Regions from separate parts of the Gordonia sp. NPDC003585 genome, predicted to be linked through region 2. Evidence: predicted binding sites of a transcription regulator. Region 2 holds the regulator's gene; the other holds the start of a gene.

Region 1 (5,479 bases), on a different contig from region 2:
CCGTCGCTGGCCGATCCGCGGCGAGACGCACAACCTGCCGCCGGCCAAGTTCGTCCAGGGTGGCATCGCGCAGGACTCGGTCGTAGGGGCGGGTTGCATCGTTTCCGCTGCCACAGTGCGGGATTCGGTGCTCTCCTCGAATGTGATCATCGAGGACGGAGCCATTGTCGAGGGCAGCGTGCTGATGCCTGGCGCGCGTGTCTGCAAGGGCGCGGTGGTCCGCCACGCGATCCTCGACAAGAACGTCATCGTGGGCGAGGGCGAGCACCTCGGCGTCGACGCCGACCACGATCGCGACCGGTTCTCGGTGAGCGCCGGCGGTGTGGTCACCGTCGGCAAGGGAATTCGCGTCTGATCCACCGCAGCCAGGTCCGAAGAGTCCCATCCGCCCCCTGAGGTGCGAGCGGTGCGAGCCTCGAAGGGCCTGGTGACAGTTGAGACTATGCCACTCGGCGTGCGCGGCCCCGAGTGATCAGCGTCCACATGTCACCGGTGCGTGCGGTCTCCGGAAGCGCAGCCACCGGCCACCAGCGCAGATCCACCGATTCGTCGCTGCACTCGATGTCCGGCAGGCTGCCGTCGTGGGTCGGTGGAGCCACTGCTCGGTAGCGCACGTCGAGGTGCCGTGTCGGAACACCGAGCGAGCAGCTGATCGGATGGGTGTGCAGGGTGACGATGCCACCCGACAGTGCCAGGTCGGCGATCCCGGATTCTTCGCGCGCCTCGCGCAACGCGGCGTCGGCGAGGCGGTCGTCGGTCTCCTCGCAGTGCCCGCCCAATTGAATCCACTTGCCGACGCGGGGATGTAGCGTCAACAGCACGTGGTCGAGGGTGGCGTCGAAGACCACCGCCGACGCCGTGAGGTGACCGGCGACGCAGCGGCGCAGGCACGCATCCGGCGCGGACGCGAGGAAGGCGAGATACGCGTGCCGCAGGGCGTCCTGCTCGACGTCGGGTGCGTTCCACGCGGTCAGCGCCTCGACGGCGGAGGTGTGCAGTGACTCTCTGCTCACAACTCGATCACCCAGTCGGTGGTCGGCGCCGACGGGCGTAGCCCCGCGGGTGCGGCAGGGTAGCCGATGGCGATGGCGCCCAATGGTTCCCAATCGTCGGAAACTTCGAGTGCCGCTCGCACCGTCGGGGCAGCGAAGATCGTGGAACCGACCCAGCAGCTTCCGAGATCGCGCACGGCAAGGGCGATCAACAGAGTTGCGACCGCGCCGCCGGCCGCGACGGTGAACATGGTGTGTTCGGCGGCGTTGCGGCGGATGTCGGGATACTGGTGTGCTCCGTCGGGAACCAGGAACGGAATCACCAATTCCGGAGCGTCGTAGAGGATCTGGCCGCGCCGGAGTCGGCGGGTGATCGAATCCTCGCTCTTGCCATCGGATTCGAGGTCGCCGCGCCATGCCGCCGTCATGGCGTCGAGGAGTTGCTGTCTTCGGGTGCGCGACCGCAGCCACACGAAGCGGACCGGATGGGTGTGATGCGGTGCCGGAGCCGTCAGTGCCTCGGCGAGTGCGGCACGGAGGTCGTCCGCGGGTACGGGCTCGGGTGCGAAGTTGCGCACCGAACGTCGTGCGCGCACCGCTTCACGACGGCCCTGCTCGATCGCCTCGGCAGTGCCGAGCCGGAACAGATCCTCATCGGCCGGCCGGATCAGATCCGCTGCGGTGGTGCCGTTGTCGACGGGAGCGAGTCCCCGTACCACCGCGACCGGCACGCCGGCCAGCTTCCCCTTCACGAGATCTGCTGCGGCAGCGACCTCGTCGGCGACCGCGATGTCGGTGACGATCAGTTCGTTGCCGTGTGCGTCTTCGCCGCCGGCGTACGGGTGGGAGACCGACATCCCGGCCGCCCCGATGGCGACGTCGGTCTGTCCATTGCGCCAGGCCCGGCCCATGGTGTCGGTGATGAGCACGGCGACGTCCACGCCGTGGCATCGCGCCAGTGCCTCGCGCAGTTGCGCCGCACTGAGGTCGGGGTCGACCGGCAGCAGCGCGAGTTGGTCGGCGGGGACGTTGGAACCGTCGACGCCCGCGGCAGCCTGGACCAGCCCGATTCGGTTCTCGGTGATCAGCGTCCGGTTCTTGCGGGCCAACACGCGGACCGACTCGTCGTCGACCAGCTTGCGGCGCAACGTGTCCCGCTCGTCGGGGTCGGTGGGGGCGGGCACCATCCGGCCCTCGACCTTGGAGATGATCTTGCTCGTCACCACCAGCACGTCGCCTGAGCGGAGCCACGGTGCGGCGCGAACGATTTCAGCTGCGAGGTCGGAGTCGCCGGAGAACTCGGGCAGGTCGGCGACAGGCAGGATCTCGATGCTGCCCGGTGCGCGATGGTCGGGTCGGAGGTCGACTTGACGGGGTACGTCACTCACCGGAGGTTCGCCTCCGGGGTGGGCACACCGACCAGTGCGCATGCGGCCCGCACCATCTGTGCGGTCGTCGGCGGGTCGGTCATCAACAGCGGGGCCGAACCGACGGTCATACCGTCGACCTGGGCGTGGTCGCCATCGGCGATCAGCCATCCGTCGAGAATCCCGTTGCCCTTGCGCGGGCCGTAGTGCTCGGCGATGCCCTGGGCGGATGACTCCACGCCGAGCACCGACAGGCATTCGTCGGCCATACCGCGGAGCGGGCGATTGTCGATGACCGGGGAGATGCCGACCACCGGCGCAGACGTGTTACGCAGGGCTGCACGCAGTCCCGGAACGCTCACGATGGCGCCGATGCTGACGACCGGATTGCTCGGCGCGAGGAGCACCACATCGGCCTCGGCGATCGCCTCGGTCACCCCCGGAGCAGCGGTGGTGTCGTCCGACCCCACCTGGGCGAATCCGAACGTGTCGATCTGGGCACGATGCCGAACCCACCACTCCTGGAAGTGGATTGCGACTCGCTCACCTTCCGCGCCACTGGGTTTCGCGACGACCACATGTGTCTCGTGCCGGTCGTCGGTGGCCGGAAGCAGTCGGACGCCGGGCTGCCAGCGGCGGCACAGCGCCGCCGTGACGTCCGACAGGCGGTAGCCGGCGTCGAGCATCTGAGTGCGGATGAGATGGGTGGCCAGGTCGCGGTCACCGAGTCCGAACCAGTCCGGATCGGCGCCGTAGGCGGCCAGTTCCTCTTTGGCGTGCCAGCTTTCGTCGATGCGGCCCCAACCGCGTTCGGGATCGATACCGCCGCCGAGGGTGTACATGCAGGTATCGAGGTCGGGACAGATCCGAACGCCGTGCATCCAGGCGTCGTCACCGACGTTGACGATCGCGGTGATCTCGTGTTCGGCCACGGCGTCGGATCCCGAATCATCCGGTGGCGGCGGAAAGGGTGTCGAACCCAGCATCTCGCGCACGCCGATCAGGAATCGTGCGCCACCGACGCCTCCGACAAGAACGGTCACCTTCACACGGCCACTCTACTGAGGGGCAAAATGGGTGAGGTACGCGGTCAGAAACGCCGACCGTCGTGTCGATCCCTCCAATGACGGATCGCGATGGTATTAAGGAATTTTCTCGTTCGGCTTGACCGCGACCGCCCCGGGCGTGTGTAATCACATCAGTGTCATTCCTGGTTTGATATCGAGAACCGCTGAAGGGCAACGGTTTCGCTCGGGTGTTCGAATCCGGATGATGGGTTGGCGCCCGGCGAGGTCTCGGCGGCGAAGGCCCTCGGCACATGGTGAAGATCGAGAATTGGTGTGGCAGGGGTGGTGAGTGCGGCGCTGATTGTGCGGGGCAAGGGCGCCGGAACGACGAGCAACAAGACAGACTACGACTTCCCAGAGCTAGGAGGCGCCGACGATGGCTTTCGACAACGCGATCGGCAATCCTTTTGAATCCCAAGATCCTTCGTCGTCTTCCGAAACCACGGACGGCTACGCCGGTAACGATGGCTTGTTCAACAGCCTTGGCCCGGTTGATGATTCGATGATCGGTGGCACCGCTGTGCGCACCGCGCCGACGGTCGGCGAGCCTTGTGAGGCTTCCCAGCGTCGGCATCTCTCGCTGGTGCCCAACGATTTCGACGATCTCTTCGACGCTGTCGAAGATCAATGGCAAGACCGCGCGCTGTGTGCCCAGACCGATCCGGAGGCGTTCTTTCCGGAGAAGGGTGGCTCCACCCGCGAGGCCAAGCGCATCTGCCAGGGCTGCGAGGTCAAGGCCGAGTGCCTTGAGTACGCACTGCACAACGACGAACGCTTCGGCATCTGGGGCGGATTGTCCGAGCGCGAGCGTCGCCGCCTGAAGCGCGGCATCATCTGAGTCTCTCCAGATCTCCGGCGACCCTCGACCGCTGATCGAGCCGGTACCGAGCGGAGCGAGGCACCGTGTCGAGATCACTGGTGATCCGTCACGTGGTCTCGACACGCTTCCTCGCCTGGCGGCTCGGTAGCGGCTCGACCAGCGGAAGGGTCCGCGATCCGACGAAACGCTGGCCGCGCTCGGGAACGTATTGATCACTCCGGCCCGCGATCCAACGAAACGCTGGCCGCGCTCGGGAACGTATTGATCACTCCGGCCCGCGATCAACCGTGTCCTCGTCGACGCCGAGGTGGGTGGCGACTTGCTGAACCAACACTTCGTGGACGAGTTCGAGGAGATCTGCGCCGCGTTTGGCGCGGCTCTCGAGGGGTCGACGGAACAAGATGATCTGCGCGCGGGTGGGGGCGCCGTGTACGTCGATACCGGCCGGGATGAGTCGGGCCAGCGGCACGGCCCCGTCGGCGGTGACCTCGTCGGGCCATTGCACGGTTTCGGGGTCGCGGGGGAGGAGTCGGGGGATGTCGTCGACGGCGACGTCGAGCCCGGAGATCTGGTCGTGCCAGCGGGCGTCGATCTCGGCGAAGGCCTCGAGTGCCACGGCGTCGAACTCGTCGGATCTGCTGTTCCAGGCCGGGACGGACTGTGGCAGAAGGGGGGCTCGCAGGCCGCGCCCGCGCCGGTCCCGGTGGCTGGGCCGGCGCCGGCGGGGTGAGCGGCGGGAAGCTCGGTCGCGTGCGGGTGACGGCTCGAATCGCATGGCGTGAGTCTAGTGGTGTGCGGCCGCGTGTCGTGGCGGCCGTGCGCGGTATGCCGGGATAATCTCGTCACGTGAAGCTTCCCCGACAGTGCTGCAGGCCTGGCTGCGCCCGGTCCGCGGTGGCGACGTTGACCTTCGTGTACGCAGAGTCGACCGCCGTCATCGGGCCACTGTCGACCACCGATGAACCTCATTCGTGGGATCTGTGTGACGAGCATGCCCGGCGAATCACCGTGCCGCGCGGCTGGGAGATGCTGCGTAGCGAGCGGGGTTTCTCGGCGCCGCTGGCCGAGGATCACGAACTGACGGCCCTTGCCGAGGCTGTCCGCGAGGTCGGTGTCGCCGGTGGTGGTCGGAGCGGGGGTTTCCTCGATCGCGACCATTCATCGCAGACCTATGTCGACCAGTTCGGCTATCCACGCGGCACGTCGCAGCCGGTGGACGGCATGGAAGACGTG
Region 2 (5,150 bases):
GTCACCTCTGCGAGCTCGTCCTCGTTGGGCTTGAGCAGGTCGACGGACCCGAGTGCCGCTGCGTGCAGCGGAGGCCCGGACGTGTCGACGGCGATCCGGCATCCGAGGTCGGAGAGGTCGTCGGCAACGGTGCGATACCAGTCGACCGGAACTCCCGGCGGCAAGGAGCCGCAGAGGGTGACCCATACGGCGTCGGCCGCGTGGGTCCGGATGAGATCACCGAGAGCGCTGAGCTGTCCTGCGTCGAGTTCGGTTCCGGGTGCGTTCAGTTTGGTCGTGGTGCCGTCGGGTTCGGCGATGGTGATGTTGGACCGGATTTCTCCGTCGACCGCGACGGTCTCGTACGGCAGCCCGACGCTGTCGAGGGCCCGCAGCAGCGGATCTCCGTCGCGTGCGGGCAGGATCGCACGGGTCGCGATTGCGGCCTCGGCGACCACGCGGGACACGTTGATGCCCTTGCCGCCGGCCTCGGCTCGGGTTGCGACGGCGCGCTGGACCTCGCCTCGGTCGAGGGGCCCGGGCAACTCGAGTGTGCGGTCGAGGCTGGGATTGGGTGTGACGGTGAGGATCATGCGATCACCACGTCGATGCCCCGGGCCGACAACGCCGCGGAGAAGCCTGGATCAACACCCGAATCGGTGATGAGGACGTCCACGTCGTCGAGATCGGCGAAGCCGGACAGGTCTTCGCGGTTCATCTTCGACGAGTCGGCGAGGACCACAACCCGCTGCGCGACGCGGACCATTGCCGCTTTGACCGCGGCTTCGTCAGGGTCGGGAGTCGACAATCCGTGCGCCTCGCTGATGCCGTTGGCTCCGACGAAAGCGGTCGAGACCCGTAGACGTTCGAGCGCCGCAACGGTTTCGGCGCCGACGGTCGCCTGGGTGAGACCGCGCACGCGGCCGCCGATCGCGTGCAGGTTGGCCGAATTGTGGTTGGCCAGCAGGCCGGCGATCGGGAGGCTGTTGGTGATCAGGGTGAGACGACGGTCGGTGGGCAGCGCGGAGGCGGCCTGGAAGGTGGTGGTACCCGCGTCGAAGAAGACGGACCCGCCGTCGGGTGGGAGAAAGCGGATTGCGGCACGGCCGATGGCGGCCTTCTCGTCGGTCTGGGTGACCTGCCGCTCGTCGATTCCGCGCTCGCCGATCACCCGCATGACCCCGGCGCGCACCGCACCGCCGTGCACCCGCTGCAGATGGCCCGCCCGTTCGAGGGCGGCCAGGTCACGGCGGACGGTCTCACTCGTCACCTCGAATCTGGTGGCGAGTGCGGCGACGGAGGCGCGTCCGTTCGCGCGTACCTGTTCGGCGATCGCCTGTTGGCGTTCTTCGGCGTACAACACCGCTCCGATCTCTCGATGGGACATCCGGGTGGATCTGTCTGCGATTCCCGTGTGGTTGTGTTGATCTGTGTGGCCTTGAGTGTTGATATCTATTTGTTTACGCCTGTTTGCGTTGACAAGTCAAGCATTTCTTGTAACTTTGATCACAAGAGATTCGAAAGCCGGTCATCGGTCACGCAATGCAGCTCGACGGTGAGCCCGGACACGAATCGCGTAGAACTGAGTCGTGTATGTGCGGCCGTGCCGCCGATTGGCGGAGCGGAACTCGAAGACGAGAGGGGTCGCAGTGACCGAGACGCTAGCGGGAGGCATTTTGGAGGGAACGCCGGTCGTCGGCGGGCTGGCCTACGGGCCGGCGATCTGGCCCGGGGAGCGCCCCGACCACGACCCGGACGCCCTGGGTGCAAACACGGAACTGCCCGAAGACCAGCGCGAACCCGAGGTGGCAAGATTTGTCGCCGCGGCGGGGATGGTCGCCGGCCGACTCCGTGACCGCTCATCGCACAGCTCGGGTGCAGCCGCCGAAGTGCTGGCCGCCACCGCCGGACTCGCCGAGGATCGCGGGTGGATCGGCGCTGCGTCGGGACTGATTCGCAAAGGATCGCCTGCGCCTGCGGCAGCGGCTGCGGCAACCGAACAGTTCGCCACCATGTTCACCAAGCTCGGCGGGCTCATGGCCGAGCGAGTCACCGACCTCAACGACGTGCGCGACCGCGTCCTCGCCGAACTTCTCGGCCTGCCCGAACCAGGTGTGCCGGAACCGATCGAACCGTCTGTCCTGCTCGCCGACGATCTCGCGCCCGCGGACACCGCCGGACTCGATCCGGCGACCACCGTCGCCCTCGTCACCCGGCTCGGCGGCCCGACGAGTCACACCGCCATCATCGCCCGGCAACTCGGGATTCCCTGTGTGGTCGCGGTATCGGATCTGACGACGGTGCCGGCCGGAACCCCCGTGCTGATCGACGGCACGCTCGGCACCATCACCATCGGCCCCGACGAGGCGACGGCGCGAGCACAGGTCGATGCCAGTCGTCGGCGTGCGGAAGCGGTCGCCGCCTGGCACGGGCCCGGGCGCACCGCCGACGGACACGAGGTCTCGGTGCTCGCCAACGTCGCGGACGGGGCGTCGGCACGCACGGCCACCGGATACCCCGTCGAAGGGATCGGGCTGTTCCGCACCGAGTTGGCCTTCCTCGACCGCCCCGACGAGCCGACGGTCGACGAGCAGGCGGGCATCTACCGCGAAGTCCTCGAGGCATTTCCCGGGCAGAAGGTCGTGGTTCGCACGCTCGACGCGGGCTCCGACAAACCGCTCAAGTTCGTCAACCACAAAGACGAGGCAAATCCGGCGCTAGGAGTTCGTGGCGACCGAATCGCGGTGGAGAACCCGGAGATTCGAGCGCACCAACTCGATGCGATCGCGCGGGCCGCAGCCGAAACCGGATCGACACCGTGGGTGATGGCACCGATGATCGCCAGCGCCCGGGAAGCAGCGGCGTTCGCGCAGGAGGTGCGTGCGCGGGGGATGACCGCCGGAGTGATGGTCGAGATCCCCGCCGTCGCGATTCTGGCGCCGCTCATCCTCGCGGAGGTGGACTTCGTATCGATCGGCACCAACGATCTGACGCAGTACACGATGGCCGCCGACCGGATGTCCGCGGACCTCGCGTCGTTGACCGACCCGTGGCAACCGGCGGTGCTCAAGCTCATCGCCGAGGTCGCGTCGGCAGGTCAGACGTTGGGCAAGCCGGTGGGGGTGTGCGGGGAGGCCGCCGCCGACCCCAACCTCGCATGCGTGCTGACCGGGCTCGGGGTGACCTCGCTCTCGAGTGCACCGGTCGCCGCGGCCGGCGTCGGCGCGCGGCTCGCCGAGGTCACCCTCGACGCGTGCCGCGAAGCCGCCACTGCAGCACTGGCAACCGCGGATCCGGCCGGTGCGCGTCAGGCCGCGACGTCGGTGCTCGACGCCGCAGCCACCCCGCTCTCTCCTGCCGTCTGAGACGAAGACTTCGGCTGTCCGTGGTTCCGTATGAAGTTGTGCCCGGATTCCGGGCACAACTTCAACGGATTGTGCTTCCGCTGTCGATGGCGGCGCCCAGGTCGCTGACCCGGGCAAATGCGTCAGTGTGGTGCCGCAAAATCTAGGGGAAGAGTTTCTTCCCCGGGGTTCACAGTCGTCCCCGAGAAATTTGTAGGGGAGGACTCTGAGGGTAGGGGAGGAAGTTTCTTCCCCTGCTTTCTGCGGGTGCCGCGTCCGTGCGGCGCGTTCCGCGGAACGCGCCGATCGACGTTAGCGGGCTCGACGGAACAGGTGCTCGCATTCCTCCCATCTGCTCGTAATGCATTGCGCGCGGATGGGAGACGCGCGCAGATGCGAGCACTCGGGATGGGTTGTCTGTGCGGGGGCGAGATGGTGTCCCCGGCGCATCGTCGGCGCTGCGTGAGTGCAGAAACCGCGTGTCTGGCCAGAAACCCGAGGCGCCCCAGCGGTTTCTGGCCACAGCTGAGGTTTCTGGCCAGGTCCACGGTCGGGTTGAAAGGTACAGATATCCGACGGGGTGTACTTGCCCTCAGATCCGGCGCATCACCGTCACAACCTTGCCGAGGATGGCGGCGTCGTCGCCGGGGATCGGCTCGAACAGCTCGTTGTGCGGCATGAGCCAGACGTGTCCGTTCTTGCGCTTGAAGGTCTTCACGGTGGCCTCGCCGTCGATCATCGCGGCGACGATGTCGCCGTTCTCGGCCACGCTCTGCTGGCGGACGACCACCCAGTCGCCGTCGCAGATCGCGGCGTCGATCATCGATTCGCCGACCACCCGCAGCAGGAACAGTGAGCCGTCCCCGACCAGTTCGCGGGGGAGTGGGAACACGTCTTCGACCGCTTCCTCGGCGAGGATCGGTCCACCGGCGGCGATCCTGCCCAGCACCGGCACGAAGGTCGGCGTCGGCAGCGGATCGCCTCCCGCGTTGGTCGCGGCCGGATCTGCGTCCTGCACGTTGACCGCGCGTGGACGGTTGTGGTCGCGCTTGAGCAGTCCCTTGCGCTCCAGCGTGCGCAGCTGGTGGGCGACCGACGATGTCGAGGTGAGTCCGACCGCGTCGCCGATCTCGCGGATGCTCGGGGGATAGCCACGTTCGCGCACCGATTGCCGGATCACGTCCAGCACGCCGCGCTGACGCGCGGTCAGCGACGCCTCGGCGGCGGCAGGATCGATGGGAGCGTCCTGGTCGCGATCATCGCTCCGAGTTCCGGTGCGCTTGGGCCGTGAGTCGCTCATCTGCTCGGATTCCTCTCTGTCGCCGCCTCGCTTGAGAGCGAATCGGCTGGTTGTCGGCGGCGGGTGTTGACATGTCCGTGGGCCCGAGCCTAGCGGAGCGCGACGATCACTTCAAACATTTGTTCGAGGTGTGGCGCGACTTTGTCGGTCGGGCGTGGTACAACTCGAACATCAGTTCATCGAACACGTGATCGAGGCCGTCGAACGTCCTCGACAGCGCGTTCGCCGAACTGCCCGAGTACCCGGCACAACCGCCACGAGCACCCCCGGAGGCCAGCATGACCAGCGCGACACTCACCCGTTCGGGCCGCGCCCGCACCAGCGTGGACTCGACCATTGTCACCACTCGTAAGGCGGCCGGCACGCCGCTGCGGACGCAGCCCGCGCCGCGCGGCATCACGCGGCCGACCGGCCGGCCGATCGGGCAGACCAGCCCGGCAGGTCGCGCCGACGCGCCGATGCCGGGGGTCGCGCCGACCTCGACGCGGTGCGGCGAGGCGGTGGGGCGTCGCGGGTCCAAACGGCCC

The links. The regulator LexA, encoded in region 2, represses DNA repair genes until DNA is damaged. The targets are predictions, from matches to a motif close to CGAACANNTGTTCG.
Region 1: a site for LexA is predicted at 3,608-3,621, ahead of cofD (2-phospho-L-lactate transferase). Genes of this name have one in related genera too.

What each region holds. Positions count from the first base shown of each region.
Region 1 is NZ_JBEXMX010000014.1:14,827-20,305, forward strand. It holds gene glgC (glucose-1-phosphate adenylyltransferase) at 1-355, shown strand, start outside; gene ABZW74_RS05565 (NUDIX domain-containing protein) at 441-1,013, opposite strand; gene ABZW74_RS05570 (coenzyme F420-0:L-glutamate ligase) at 1,010-2,380, opposite strand; gene cofD (2-phospho-L-lactate transferase) at 2,377-3,408, opposite strand; gene ABZW74_RS05580 (WhiB family transcriptional regulator) at 4,007-4,264, shown strand; gene ABZW74_RS05585 (metallopeptidase family protein) at 4,512-5,021, opposite strand; gene ABZW74_RS05590 (DUF3499 domain-containing protein) at 5,093-5,479, shown strand, end outside.
Region 2 is NZ_JBEXMX010000147.1:7-5,156, reverse strand. It holds gene ABZW74_RS23755 (1-phosphofructokinase family hexose kinase) at 1-572, opposite strand, end outside; gene ABZW74_RS23750 (DeoR/GlpR family DNA-binding transcription regulator) at 569-1,339, opposite strand; gene ABZW74_RS23745 (putative PEP-binding protein) at 1,629-3,344, shown strand; gene lexA (transcriptional repressor LexA) at 3,916-4,623, opposite strand; partial or broken gene ABZW74_RS23735 (hypothetical protein) at 4,730-5,150, opposite strand, start outside.